Regions from separate parts of the Rhizobium sp. P2_G9 genome, predicted to be linked through region 1. Evidence: predicted binding sites of a transcription regulator. Region 1 holds the regulator's gene; each other region holds the start of a gene.

Region 1 (4,921 bases):
CTGCTCGACCCCAAGGCCAATGTCATCTATCAGAACCCTTCGGCCCGGCATGCCTTCGGCGAGATCGAGCCCGGCCAGCATATCTCGGCCCGCATCCGCCTGCCGGCGATCATCGAGATGATCCGCGAGACCATCGCGTCGGGCCGCAACGGCATGACCGAATATGCAGACACCCTGCCGGGCGAGAACATCTTCCAGGTGCGGATGGTCCCGGCGGAGACGAAAGAGGGCGAGGCGATCCGCTTCTATGTATTGATCTTCCGCGACATTTCGGAATCGCGCCGCATCGATCGCATGCGCTCCGATTTCGTCGCCAATGCCTCGCACGAACTCAGGACCCCGCTGGCCTCGCTGCGTGGCTTCATCGAAACGCTGCTCGGCCCGGCCCGCACCGACACCGCGGCGCATGAACGGTTCCTGACGATCATGCTGGAACAGGTGACCCGCATGTCGCGCCTGGTCGACGACCTGATGTCGCTGTCGCGGCTCGAGATCAAGGCGCGCGTCGCGCCGGAGGACGCCGTCGACCTGGTGCCGCTCATCGGCTCGGTCTGCGATGCGCTGGCGCCGCTGGCAACCGACCTCGGCGTCGAGATCAAGCGGCATCTGCCCGACCATGCCATCAATGTCAGCGGCGATCGTGACGAACTGACCCAGGTGTTCGAGAACCTGATCGAAAACGCCTGCAAATACGGCCAGGAGGGCAAGATCGTCGACGTGACGCTGATCGAAAAGCCGCGCCAGCCGATCGAGGTCAGCGTCATCGACTACGGTCCCGGCATCCCCGAAGACCAGGTCCCGCGCCTGACCGAACGCTTCTATCGCGTCAATGTCGAGAGCAGCCGCTCGAAGAAGGGCACCGGCCTCGGATTGGCAATCGTCAAGCACATCTTGACGCGCCACCGCGCCCGTCTGCTCATCCGATCGGAACTCGGCCGCGGCAGCACCTTCACCGTGCGCTTCTGACAAAAACGCAGCAATCCCTCCAGCGCGTCCGAAAGGATTGACTTTTCAGCACTTTAGTCTGTCATAAATCTTTCGTGACTTTGACATAAAACCCTGGCGTAAAGCGGCTAATGAAAACTTGGCCGACCCTATGTTCCTTGCCAGCCCGGATAACCCGCGGCCCAGGACATAGGGGCCGCTTCGGCTGATCCAAAACCGCGCCGGCCGCCCGCCGGTTGGAGGACTATTGATGACCGCACACATCTATTCCGCCTTTGACGAGGAGCTGGCCAACCTTTCCCGCCGCATCGCCGAAATGGGCGGCATGGCCGAGCAGATGGTTTCCGACTCGGTCAAGGCGCTGGTCACATCCGACTCGGCGCTGGCGCAGCGCGTGATCTCGGAAGACGTGATCATGGACCAGACCGAGCGCGATATCGGCGACAGCGCCATCCTGATGATCGCCAAGCGCCAGCCGGTGGCGTCCGACCTGCGCGAGATCGTCGGTTCGATCCGCATCGCCGCCGATCTCGAACGCGTCGGCGATCTCGGCAAGTCCAACGCCAAGCGCGTCATTGCCGTGCAGACCACCGGCATTCCGCGGCCGCTCGCCCGCGGCATCGAACATCTCTCCGAACTGGCGCTGACCCAGCTCAAGGATGTGCTCGACGTCTACGCCACCCGCTCGGCGGAAAAGGCCGAGGTGATCCGCCAGCGCGATGGCGAGATCGACGCCGTCTATACCTCGCTGTTCCGCGAAATGCTCACCTACATGATGGAAGACCCGCGCAACATCACGCCCTGCACCCATCTCTTGTTCTGCGCCAAGAACATCGAGCGCATCGGCGACCATGCGACCAATATCGCCGAAACCATTTATTACATGAAGACCGGCGAACAGCCGACCGGCGAACGCGTCAAGGAAGACAACACGGCTTCCGTGGTGCAGCCGGGCCAGTGATGCCGATTGCGCATTTCGGCCAGCCGGCGCCAATGGCGTCCCTGGCCGCCGATCATCAGCGCCGGCATCGGACGAGAGCATGCCGGTAGTAACAATCGCAGCCGCCTGGGCGCGGGGCACGCGCCAGGCGTGATTGCCGACGGAGCAGAGTACCATGCAGCCGAGAATTATGGTTGTGGAAGACGAGGAAGCGCTGGGCACGCTGCTCAGCTACAACCTCGAAGCAGAGGGATATGATGTCGAGGTGATCCCGCGCGGCGACGAGGCGGATATCCGCCTGCAGGAGCGCGTCCCGGACTTGCTTCTGCTCGACTGGATGCTGCCCGGCGTGTCCGGCATCGAACTGTGCCGTCGGCTGAGGATGCGGCCTGAAACCGAGCGCCTGCCGGTGATCATGCTCACCGCCCGCGGCGAGGAAAGCGAGCGCGTCCGCGGCCTGTCGACCGGCGCCGACGACTATGTCGTCAAGCCGTTCTCGACCCCGGAACTGATGGCCCGCATCAAGGCCATGCTGCGCCGGGTGCGGCCCAATGCGATCTCCTCGATCCTCAAATGCGGCGATGTCGAGCTCGACCGCGAGACCTACCGCGTCCACCGCCGCTCCCGCGAAATCCGCCTCGGACCGACGGAATTCAAGCTGCTGGAATTCTTCATGTCGTCGCCGGGCCGGGTGTTTTCCCGCTCACAACTGCTCGACGGCGTCTGGGGCCACGACATCTATGTCGACGAACGCACCGTCGACGTCCATGTCGGGCGGCTGCGCAAGGCGCTCAATCTGTCGAACATGCCGGATGTGATCCGCACCGTGCGCGGTGCGGGGTATGCGATGGAAGTTTGAGCGGCTTCGCTTCGTAGAGTGTGCGTCGTACCCCCCTCTGTCCTGCCGGACATCTCCCCCTCAAGGGGGGAGATTGGCTAGAGGCCTGCTCCCCGCCTCAAAGAGTCGTTGAGTACTGCGTTGTGCGACGGTAGAGAGGAAGCGGCCAGGGCGCCCCATCCAATCTCCCCCCTTGAGGGGGAGATGTCTGGCAGGACAGAGGGGGGTGGCCCCAAACGCCGACCTACCAAAAACTCTCAAGCCCCCGGCCCAATCCTGATCCCATAAAGCCTGATCGCCCGCCCCTGCCCGGTGAGATCGCTATTGATAATCACGTAACCCGGCTCGTTCGGCGCCTGCTTGCCATCGAACTTCACCTGGATCAGCTCATCCACCCGCTCGTTGGAAATCGTAAACCGGTGCCGCCCGCAATCGCCGAGGCTGGCAAAGGCGCACTGGATATAGATCTGCGACGGCTTGTCGCCATCGGCGCGCAACGTCACGGCCAGTGTCGAGGTCTTGCCGGCAAGATTCTTCAGCACGTCGGCCGGCACCTCGATCCGCACTTCGCCATCCTGGTCCGGCGCATTCGAGATGATCATGATCGCCTTGCCGTCGCTGTCGGTGACGTCGCTGACCTTGGCCTGCGCCGCCGGCTTGACCGCACTGGTGTCGCCGGGCTTGAGCACGCTCACCCAATCGCCGGAAAAGCCGCGCAGCGGATCGAGCGGGGTTTTCAGCGGCACCTTCGGATCGAAATCCTCGCTGTGCAATTGCTTGGGGATGAAATCGAAATCGCCGCCGCCATGCATGGCCGCCCCGATCATGCCGGTCGCATAGGCCCACCATGCGCCGAAGCCGATGACGCCGAGCAGCACGCAATAGACGAACAGCGACACGACCCAGGAGCCGCGCCGGCGTCGCGCGGCACGCTTCTGCGGCGCCACCTTGCGCCCTTCCGGCGTCGAAGGCTCGGCCCAGGCCGGATCCTCTTCCTCATGCCGGATATTTTGCGCCCGTCCCTTGCCGCGCGCTTCGGCGACCAAAGGTGCGTCGACCACCGGCTCGATCCGCCGCGTTTTTACGCCGGCTTTGGACGGCGCGCGCTCATCGCGGGTGGCCGAAAAATCGGAAAACGCGCCGTCTTCCTCGATCTCCGGCGGTATCTCGCGCGCCACGACCGGCTCCGCCATGGGCCTGACCGGCTGCGCCACCTGGCGCACCGGCTCGACAATCGGCGGCTCGCGCCGTGAAGGCTGAGCCGGCTCAGGCCAGGCCGACGGCGGCGCATCGATGAGCCGCTCCGGCGCCGGCGGCGCGATATCGGGCTCAGGCACCGCCTCCGGCGGCTCGAACGGCGTATTCTCTATGAAAATCTTGTCGAGCCGCGCCGACATGCGCAGCTTTTCGAGCTCTTCGTCCTCGATTGCGCGGATGGTGAATTCCAGCCGCTGCCGCTGCCGCTCGATCACCGTCATGTCGTGGATGTCCTGCTTGCGCAGGCCGGCATCGAGCGCATTGCGCGCGGACTGATAGATACGCGCGCGTATTTCCGGATTGGACCTTTCGGCCCTGTCCAGAGCGTTGCGGATCGCCTGTTCCAGTCCACTCACGCTAAAAAATACCTCGATACGCGGGACATTCTCATTATGACCCTTGGGTAATCATTCGCCAGCACCTTTTCAAGTTCCGAGCCGAATGCCTCCCCCGCTAATATCGGCTTTGCAGCCAAAAAATGGCGGTCTGATGCACGCGACGAAAATACAAGGTTGAACAAACCATCTTTCCGGAGATAGGCTGCCGCCAATTTCGCACATTCCGGACCCGCCATCATGCTTCCCGCCATTCTCCGCGACGATCTCAGGCTGCCGCTGGTCGCCGCCCCCATGTTCATCATCTCGCATCCGGAACTGGTGATCGCCCAGTGCAAGGCCGGCATTGTCGGCTCGTTTCCGGCGCTCAATGCCCGGCCGGAAAGCCAGCTCGACGAATGGCTGGCCGAGATCACCGAGACGCTCGCCGCCCACAATGCCAGGGGCGACGGGCGCCGGGCCGCCCCGTTCGCCGTCAACCAGATCGTCCACGCCACCAACAAGCGGCTGGAGCACGATCTCGGCCTCTGCGTCAAATACAAGGTGCCGATCGTCATCTCCTCGCTTGGCGCCGTGCCCGAGGTCAATGCCGCCATCCATTCCTAT
Region 2 (4,921 bases), on a different contig from region 1:
TGGATGGCGAATTTCTTCAGCTCGGGATAGCTGAAGCCCTTGCCGGAGAGCGAATGCAGCGTGACGAAGGTGTCGCCGAACTCGTCATTGAAATAGGGGCCGAGCAAGCCTTGCGGCAGGTCGCTGGAGATATCGCCGACCTTCTTGCGCACCTGATAGAAGGCGTCGGCGACATCGGCGCTGTTGGTATCACCCTTGATCTGGATGGTGATGATCGCATTGCCGGCGCGCGTGAACGATTTCACCCAGTCCAGATGCGGCACTTCCTGCAGCTTGCGCTCGATCTTGTTGACAACCTGGTCTTCCATGTCCTGGATCGACGAACCCGGCCAGATCGCCTGCACGACCATGACGCGGAAAGTGAAATCCGGATCTTCCTTCTGCCCCATATTCATCAGGCCGAACACGCCGGTCAGGATGATCAGGCCAAACAGGAAGCGGGCGATGGAGGGATGTCCGATGGCCCAGCGGGACAGGTTGAAGGGCTGCTTGCCCTCTTGGGAAACAGATGACATCGGCGTGGTTCCGCGTTGCGAGGATCGTGGACTGCGGGCGCGCTCGGCGCGCCGCGCGTGCTAGAAGAGATCAGCCGTCATCTTGCCGATGATGTCAGGCAATTTGACCTTGAGGTTCTCGGTCATGAACTGCGTGCCAGCCGAGACGACGATGTCGCCGGGCTTCAACCCCTGGGTGACGCCGACGCCATCGCCGGTGAAATCGGCGACTTGCACCGACCGGGCGTGCACCGTGGCGGCCGTGCGGTCGACGGTCCAGACGATCTTACCGCCGTCCTTCTCGGCAAGCGCCGACAGCGGCACGGTGATCTGATCGGCACCAGCCGCGACATCGGCGACCACATTGGCGGTCATGCCGATCAATACGCGCGGATCGTCCGGCAGGCTGACGCGGACCGAGAATGTCCGCGACTGCGGGTCGGCGCTTCCAGAGACTTCCCGCACCTTGCCATCGAGCGAAAGCGTGGCGTCCGACCAGAAGCTGACCTTGACGCCCTTGCCAGGCTTGAATTCGGCAATGTCGRTTTCGGGAACGGCGATCTGCACTTCCTTCTCATCGTCGGCGACGACGGTCAGCACCGGCGTGCCGGCGGCAACCACCTGGCCACGATCGGCGTCGATGATCGTGACGATGCCGTCTCGGTCGGATTTCAGCTCCGCATAGCTCATCTGGTTCTTCGCCTGGTCGAGCGATGCGGCGGCCGCCGTGCGGGTCGCAGCAGCCTGATCATAAGTCAGCTGCGCCTGTTCGACCTGCGCCTTCGGCACGGCATCCTTGGCAAACAAGGTGTGTGACCGCTTGTTGGCGATATCAGCCGTCTCGACCGCCTTTTGTGCCGCATCGAGATTGGCCTGTGCCGAATTGACGGCCAGTTGGTAGTCCGTCGCATCGATGCGGGCAACGACCGTGCCCGGCTTCACCCGGTCACCGACATCGACAAGGCGCTCGGTGATCTTTCCGGCAACGCGAAAGCCGAGATTCATCTCGGTGCGCGATTTCACCGCACCGGAATATTCGAGTTCGCGGACATTGCTGGCCTTGGCGATTTCGACCACCTTGACCGGGCGAATGACGGCCGCCGCATCGTTTTCAGCTTTCTTTTCACTGCATGCGCCAAGCGCCAAAGCGCTCACGAGGAGAATGCCAGCGGCGGTTGCCCGCGTCATGCTTGCGAGATCGAGCGAATTCATATCCGCCTCCATTGTTATTTCTTCAGGGCTTTAAGTGCGAAGTCGATCAGTTCGTCGGGCGTGGCCCGGTTGGTCTTGTGCAGGCATTGGGCGACCATCTGGGGATGGCAAAGGATCACGGTAGCGGCGCCGAAGCAGCGCGACGCCGAATCCGCATCCATCTGGCGAAACTCGCCGCTCTCGATGCCTTCACGGATGACATCGGCAGCAAGGTCGTGGACACGATTGATATGGGCATCGATGACATGCCAGTCGCGTTCCAGGGCCACGACCACCATTTCATGAACCTTCTCGTCGTCCATCATGGTTTCGAGCGTCATCTTGTGGAACGCGTGGATCCATTGCCGTAGCCGTTCCTCGGCGCTGATCTTCTGGCTGAGGATCGATCTGGCGATATTATAGGCCTGCAGCAGCATCCGGCCGCAGACCGCCTGGTGGATCTCCACCTTGGAGGCAAAGAAGCGGTAGATATTGGCCGGCGACATGCCCAGATCCTTGGCAATGTCGGCGACATTGGTTTTCGAATAGCCATAATGGCGGAACAGCCGCTCGGCGCTGTCGAGGATGCGGGTGACGCTTTCCTGACGCTGCATCTCGGCCGGCGTGTCGAGAATTTCGATCATGGAGATCGCCTTCGATTTACGAGTGACGAATTTCAATTTTCGTCACTTATAATATGACTGACAAAATCCGTCAATATGTCAAAGCCAAGAAATTTTTGCATCTGCGAACGGTCACGCGATTGTCACATCACTGTCGCAAACTCCTGTTTCTGTCTGGCGAAACAGGAGGGTGCGCCCATGTCTATGGATCATCAGGAACAGCTCGAACGCATCAAGGCCGAGATCGCCGACAGCTTCGACGAAGAACTGGAAATGCAGATCGAGGAAGACCGTCTCGACGAACTGGTCACCGAGGGCATGACCCAGCCCGCCGAACAGACGCTCGAACGCAAGGTCTATTTCCGCGAGCTCTTCCGCCTGCAGCATGAGCTCGTCAAATTGCAGGATTGGGTGCAGCACCAGAAGCTCAAGGTCATGGTGCTGTTCGAAGGCCGTGATTCGGCAGGCAAGGGCGGCGCCATCAAGCGCGTCACCCAGCGCCTCAACCCGCGCGTCTGCCGCGTCGTGGCGCTCCCGGCTCCGACGGAGCGCGAGCGCAGCCAGTGGTACTTCCAGCGCTACACGGCGCATCTGCCGAGCGCCGGCGAAATGGTGCTGTTCGACCGCTCCTGGTATAACCGTGCCGGCGTCGAGCGCGTCATGGGCTTCTGCACGCCTGACGAACTGGAAGAATTCTTCCGCTCCGTGCCGGAATTCGAGCGCATGCTCGTCCGCTCCGGCATCATCCTGATCAAATATTGGTTCTCGATCACCGACGAGGAGCAGGAATTCCGCTTCAACATGCGCATCCACGATCCGCTGAAGCAATGGAAGCTCTCGCCGATGGACCTCGAAAGCCGCGTCCATTGGGAAGACTATACCAAGGCCAAGGAAGAGATGCTGGCCCGCACCCATACGCCGGAAGCACCCTGGTGGGTCGTCGAAGCGGTCGACAAGAAGCGCGCCCGCCTCAACATGATCAGCCACCTGCTGGGCCGGATCCCGTATGATGACGTCGAGCGGCCGGAAATCGTCCTGCCGGAGCGCATTCACCATTCCGACTACGTGCGCCATCCAGTGCCGCAGGAAATGTACGTTCCCGAAGCGTATTGACCGAAAACCCTTTCGGCGCGATCGCATCTTGCAATTTTCCCCACCGGCGCGGCCATCGCGCCGGCTTTTTTATGGGGCTCGCTCATCCCGCCAATCCCGCAGCATACTCCACGGAAGCAAGGCGTTCGGCGCATGCCGCATCAATCCATGCGCAGGGATGGCCTTGGCCTGCCCATAGGGAATCGGCAGATCCCTCGGCTCCGTCCCGGCCGCCCAGTCGGCAATCACCTTCCCCATTGCCGTCGTCAGCGTGATGCCGCGCCCATTGCAGGCAAATCCGGCAATCATGTCCGGCCCGAGATCGACGAGATGCGGCAAAAAGTCCGGCTCGACGGCAGCCATGCCGGACCAGGCGAATTCGATCGGCGGGATATCGGGCAGTTCCAGCTTGTCGGCCATGCGCCGGTGGATGGCGCGCGGCACGCGGTCTGCAGCACCAGGGCCAAAAATGTGCATACCGCCGGTAATCAAACGGTTTGCCGCGTCGAAGCGGAAGGTGAAGAGATTGCGCCGTGTGTCGGAAACACATTGGTTTCCGGGCACCAGGCGCTGGCGCACCGATTGCGGTAGCGGTCTTGTGGCGATCTGGAAGACGCGCAGCGGAATATAGGTTTTCGCCAGGCCAGGGTTGAGTGCGCGGCCATAGGCATTGGTCGCGACGAAAACTTTCCCGGCACGCACCGCGCCCTTGTCGGTGGTCAGGCGATAGCCCGCCGCTTCCCGCGTGATCACGCGCACCGGGCTATGCTCGAAAATCCTGGCGCCGGCCGATTCGGCGGCATCGGCGAGGCCGCGGGCATATTCGACCGGGTTGAGCACACCAGCCGACCGATCCGTCCAGCCACCGAAATAGCCCTTCGCCCCAGTCGCGTGCTCGACCTCCAGACGATCGAGAATCGCGACCGGCCGCCCGCACTTCGCCCATTGCGCCGCCCGTGACGTCACCTTTTCAAATGCGGCGGCGGTATGCGCCGGCTGTATCCATCCACTCTGCACGGCGTCGCAGACGATGCCATGCCGCCGGATCAAATCGAAGACGAGATCGCTGCTGCCGCAGGCCATCCGGATCAGCCGCTCGCCGCGTTCCGGACCGAGCAGAGCCAGGACATCGTCCGGGTCCATCTTGGCGAAATTGGGCACGACGAAACCGGCATTGCGCCCCGAAGCGCCCCAGGCGATCATCTCCGCTTCGAGCACGACGACGGAGAATCCTTTTTCGGCCGCATGCAAGCCGGCCGACAGGCCGGAGAAGCCGCCCCCGATGATCGCCAGGTCGGCGTCGAGCGTGCCATGCAGTTCCGGCCGATCCTTCCGGTTGCGGCCGACAGCATGCCAGAGTGAAATCTCGCTCATGTTGATTTCCGCGGCTTCAGGCCGAAGCGCCGCCGGTAAGGCAGGTTGCCGAACAGGCCATTCGGACGGAAGAGCAGGATCAGGCAGAGCATGACGCCGATGGCGACGATCTGCAGCGATGCCGCCCGCGCCTGCTGCTCCGGCGGG
Region 3 (4,921 bases), on a different contig from region 1:
GTGGCGCAGAATCTCTATCTTGGCTCGGAAGCCTTCCTCAATCGCCTGCGCGGCATCTATATTTCGGCGCAGCAATTCCTGCAGTCGCTGAATTTCCCGGTCGATCCGACGGCCATGGTCGAGACGCTGGGTGCCGCGAAGAAGCAGATGGTCGAGATCGCCCGCGCCGTCCAGCACAATGCCGAGATCATCATTTTCGACGAGCCGACGGCGACATTGACGCCGGAGGAGAAGCGGCATTTCTTTGCGCTGGTTCGCCGGCTGAAAGCGCGCGGCGTGTCGATCGTCTTCATCAGCCATGCGCTGGAAGAGGCATTGCTGCTCTCCGACCGGCTCACCATTCTGCGCGACGGCGAACTGGTGGCATCCGGGCCGACCGCGGATTTCGACCGGGAAAAGATCATCGCCGCCATGGTCGGCCGCACGCTGTCGGGCGCGCTCTACCGCCAGCGCGATGCCTCCACGCTGCGGAAACCGGGCAAGAAAGTGTTGTCGGTGCAGGACATTTCGATGAGCAATGTCGTGCGCAACAATTCCTTCTCGATTTTCGAGGGCCAGATCACCGGCGTCTTCGGCCTGATCGGCTCGGGCCGCACGGAGACATTCAAAGTCGTCGCCGGCATCTACAAGCGCGACTTCAATCGTGGCGGCACGATCGAACTCGACGACAAACCGGTGCGCTATTACGTGCCGCGCGAGGCAGTCCGCGACGGCATCGTCTATGTCACCGAGGACCGCAAGAGCGAAGGCTTTTTCGAGACCATGTCGATCGCCGAGAACCTGTTCGGCGGCTTGCTGGCGGCCGGCCGCGAGAAGAGCACGGTCATGAGCGTCAAGGAGATGCATGCGCTCTCGGCCGAATGGACGAAGGCGCTCAATATCCGCGCCATCAACGACAATGCCCGGGTCGTCGAACTTTCCGGCGGCAACCAGCAGAAAGTGGTGATCGGCAAAGGGCTAGTGCAGAAGCCGCGCCTCGTCATCTTCGATGAGCCAACCCGCGGCGTCGATGTCGGCGCCATCGCCGAAATCCACCAGATCATCAATGGACTGGCGGACCAGGGGCTGGCGGTGGTGGTGATTTCCTCCTATCTGCCGGAGATCATGAACCTGTCGGATCGCATTCTGGTCTGCCGGCAGGGGCGGATCGTCGAAGAATTCTCGCCGACGGAATCGACGGAAGAGAAGATCATGTATGCGGCAGTTCATTAGCTGCGAGAAGGAATAGCCATGTCCACCGTAAAACTCCTGACCGACACCGAGATCGATGCCATTCCTGCGGCCAAGGCGGTATTTGACGATATCCGCGCCACACGCAAATCCGATTTCGTCAACAATTTCTGGCGTGGGCTGGCGAACGATCCGCCGCTTCTCAAACGCACCTGGGAAGGCCTGAAGGCGGTGATGGCGACGGAAGGCGCGCTCGATCCGCTGACCCGCGAAATGATCTATATTGCCGTCTCGACTGCCAATTCCTGCAGCTATTGCGTCCATTCCCACACCGCCGCCGCACGTGCCCGCGGCATGACGGATGCGCAGCATGCCGAGCTGCTGGCTGTGATCGGACTGGCGGCCCAGACCAACCATCTGGTCACGGTGATGCAGATTCCCGTCGATCCGGAATTCCAGATCGGTTGAATTTGGTACGAGAGTAGAGCGAGCCGTTTCAGTCCTTGCCAACCGTGAAGGTCACCCGCTCCGACGACCAGACCGTTTCGCCATAATTGAAGGGCATGCCGTTCTGGTCGATGTCGACTTTGCGGACGACCAGCACCGGCGTCGACTTCGGCTGGCGTAGCAGGCGGGCTTCGTCGGCGGTCGGCAAGCGTGCCTCTATCTCGGTGACCAGTCTGTCATAGTCGCGGATGCCGTAGGTGGCGAACGCCGCGGTGACGGTCGGAAAACATTCGCGGACCTTGTCGAAATCGGGAAAGCGCGCCGCTGGATAATAGGAATCACCGATCTCTACTGGAATGCCGTCAGCGGTCGACACGACGACGCGATGGATAACGGCGGCGCCGAGCGGCAGCCTCAGCCGAACCACGACATGCCGCGGCGCCGGGATGATTTCGTGCACCAGCAATTCGCCGCCGGGCTCGAAACCCTGCTCGATCAGGTTCTTGGAAAACCGGGTTTTTTTCGATAGCGGATAGTCCAGCATGCCCTTGTGCACGAAGGTGCCGCGGCCCTGTTCGGCGCGCACCAGGCCACGGGCTTCGAGATGGGCGATGGTCTGCCGGATGGTGAAACGGCTGACATTGAAGCGCTGCATCAGCTTGGTCTCGGTCGGCAATTGCTGGCCGGGTCGCAGGGCGCCGGATTCGATCTCGTTTGCCAACAGTTCGGCGATCTGGTGCCAGAGCGTGCTGCCGGATTCACGGTCGATTTCTGCTGTCATCTCGCCCTCCATGCCGAGGCAATCGCCTATGGAAAGGCCCTCTCTGGCCTCCTGAGTTCATCGAAGGGCGGCCATCTCCCCCACAAGGGGAGAAGACTCGCGGCACTCTCCTTGCCTCAATCAGGCACGGCGGAGCCGCAAGTTAAGCCCCTCTCCCTTGCGGGGAGGGGTTTTGGTACCAAAGACGAATGCCTGCCCTCTAAGTTATGGCGAAGCACATACGACGGTTCTGTGACAACCGCGTGAATTCGTCCGGACGACTGGAGGAATTATGCGGCGGCCACAATGTAGGCGCCGGCCATCTTGCGCACCTCTGCAATCTGCCTCTCCGCATCCGCCCCGCCCTTGTCGGCAAGGGGGGGAACTGATTTCAGCAGGTGCAGGATCACCGAGCCCATCGCCGTCGCATGCTCCTCGGCGAGGCGATTGTTTTGCGCTTTCAAAGCCTTGGCGATCCGCTCGATCGATCCGTTGCGCAGCGCGCCACGGCGGCCGGAGGCATCCTCCTGATGATCGACCAGCGATACGGCCACGGCACGGTCGCCCCGCAGCGCGATCATCAGGTCGATGAAGCAGTTGGCAAGCTGTTCGCCGGAAAGGCTTTGGCTGTCGCCGATGATTTCGTCGAGCCCTTCGAACAGCTTTTCGGCGTAACGCATGATCAAGGCGTCGGCGAGCGTCTCCTTGGTCGGGAAGAAGCGGTAGAGCGAGCCGATCGCGGTGCCGGAGCGGGCTGCGATCTCCGTCATCGTCGCTGCATCATAGCCCTTTTCGGCGAAAAGTTCGGCGCCAGACTGCATGATGGCATCGACGCGCAGGCGGCCTCTCGCCCTTTTCGGCGCCACGGCTGATATCACTGTTGACATTTGCGAGGATATCCTCAACTATCTGTTTTGCGAGTCTATCCTCACATAACACGACAGATCTCTCCCGTCATCTCTCCGTTGCAATCCTGTCTCAAGAGGCATTCCCATGCTTGATCCCAAGACCACGGCCCTCGTTCTCATTGATCTGCAGAACGGCGTCGCCAGCAATCCGCAAATCCGCCCGCGCCTGGGCGCGGAGGTGGTCGCCAATGCCATTCCAACCGCCGAGAAATTCCGTGCCGCCGGCGCACTCGTTGCCCTGGTGTTCGTCAACTTCGCCAAGGACTATGCCGACATGCCGTCGCGCAATGTCGACCAGCCGATGCAGCTTCCGCCGGGCGGCCTGCCGGACGGATGGTCGGATCTTGTCGAAGGCATCGAAGGCAAGGGCGATCTCAAGATCCACAAACGGCAATGGGGCGCCTTCCATGGCACCGATCTCGACCTTCAGCTGCGCCGGCGCGGCATCAACACCATCGTGCTCGGCGGCATTTCCACCAATATCGGCGTCGAATCCACCGCCCGCGCGGCCTGGGAACATGGCTATGATCTGCAGATCGTCGAAGACCTCTGCGCCGGACCGAGCGACGAGGCGCATAATTTCGCCTTTACCACTATCTTTCCGCGCATATCGCGTGTGATAAAGAGTGAGAACATTCAATTCCCGGCATCATGACGACCTCTGCCCAACCAAGCACTCGGACCATTGCTTTTCGATGGTCCGGGCTCCTCATCCTCTCGACCGCTTTCGTGGCCGTGCTGGAACTTCTGCACCTCCCGGCGGCCCTGCTGCTCGGGCCGATGCTGGCCGGCATTCTGTTTTCCGCGGCGGAAAAGACGGTGAAGGTGCCGAAGCTGGCGACGGCCTTCTCGCAGGCGCTGGTGGGCTGCCTGATCGCACAGTCCATCCCTCTCTCCATCCTCACGGAGGTGGGCAAGGACTGGCCGATCTTCCTGGGCGGTGTGATCTCGGTGATCGCCGCCGGCGCCTCGCTCGGCTATCTGCTCGCCAAGCTGCAGGTTCTGCCGGGCACGACGGCCATCTGGGCCTCCATGCCCGGCGGCGCGTCGGCGATGTCGATCATGGCCGAATCCTTCGGCGCCGACATGCGGCTTGTCGCCTTTATGCAATATCTGCGCGTCGTCTGCGTTGCGGTCGCCGCCACAGCGGTCTCACGCATCTGGGTCAGTGCCAGCGGTGCCGCGCCGCCGGCAATCATCTGGTTTCCGCCGATTGCCGTGGTGCCGATGATCGAGACGATTGCGCTCATCGTCTTCTCAATCGTCTTTTCGCAGGTGATGAAGCTGCAGGCGGGGATTTTCCTGCTGCCGATGATGCTTGGGCTGGCGCTGCAGACGCTCGGCCTGATCCAGATCGAGTTGCCGCCTTGGCTGCTTGCGATCAGCTATGCCTTCATCGGCTGGAATATCGGCCTGCGCTTCACCCGGGCCATCCTTCACCACGCAGCAAGGGCGCTGCCACGTGTGCTCGGCTCGATCGTCATTCTGATCACGATCTGCTGTGGCTTTGCGGCGATCCTCGTCGAGGTCATGGGCGTCGATCCGCTGACTGCCTATCTGGCGACCAGCCCGGGCGGGGCGGATTCGGTGGCGATCATTGCCACGTCAACGCCCGTCGACGTGCCGTTCATCATGG

Evidence for each region. The regulator PhoB, encoded in region 1, activates phosphate uptake and scavenging genes when phosphate is short. The targets are predictions, from matches to a motif close to TGTCATNNANCTGTCAT.
Region 2: ppk2 (polyphosphate kinase 2) is a predicted target of PhoB. The motif match lies at 2,450-2,466, and genes of this name have one in related genera.
Region 3: phnF (phosphonate metabolism transcriptional regulator PhnF) is a predicted target of PhoB. The motif match lies at 2,619-2,635, and genes of this name have one in related genera.

What each region holds. Positions count from the first base shown of each region.
Region 1 is NZ_JBFUFK010000031.1:90,056-94,976, forward strand. Features, by position in the region: gene phoR (phosphate regulon sensor histidine kinase PhoR) at 1-966, shown strand, start outside; gene phoU (phosphate signaling complex protein PhoU) at 1,193-1,906, shown strand; gene phoB (phosphate regulon transcriptional regulator PhoB) at 2,061-2,744, shown strand; gene AC1DYF_RS24275 (hypothetical protein) at 2,981-4,336, opposite strand; partial or broken gene AC1DYF_RS24280 (NAD(P)H-dependent flavin oxidoreductase) at 4,553-4,921, shown strand, end outside.
Region 2 is NZ_JBFUFK010000017.1:10,469-15,389, forward strand. Features, by position in the region: gene AC1DYF_RS16135 (efflux RND transporter permease subunit) at 1-515, opposite strand, end outside; gene AC1DYF_RS16140 (efflux RND transporter periplasmic adaptor subunit) at 576-1,706, opposite strand; gene AC1DYF_RS16145 (TetR/AcrR family transcriptional regulator) at 1,721-2,329, opposite strand; gene ppk2 (polyphosphate kinase 2) at 2,507-3,421, shown strand; gene AC1DYF_RS16155 (NAD(P)/FAD-dependent oxidoreductase) at 3,491-4,774, opposite strand; gene AC1DYF_RS16160 (branched-chain amino acid ABC transporter permease) at 4,771-4,921, opposite strand, start outside.
Region 3 is NZ_JBFUFK010000006.1:121,439-126,359, forward strand. Features, by position in the region: gene AC1DYF_RS07130 (sugar ABC transporter ATP-binding protein) at 1-1,212, shown strand, start outside; gene AC1DYF_RS07135 (carboxymuconolactone decarboxylase family protein) at 1,231-1,638, shown strand; gene phnF (phosphonate metabolism transcriptional regulator PhnF) at 1,667-2,398, opposite strand; gene AC1DYF_RS07145 (TetR/AcrR family transcriptional regulator) at 2,668-3,264, opposite strand; gene AC1DYF_RS07150 (hydrolase) at 3,371-3,940, shown strand; gene AC1DYF_RS07155 (AbrB family transcriptional regulator) at 3,937-4,921, shown strand, end outside.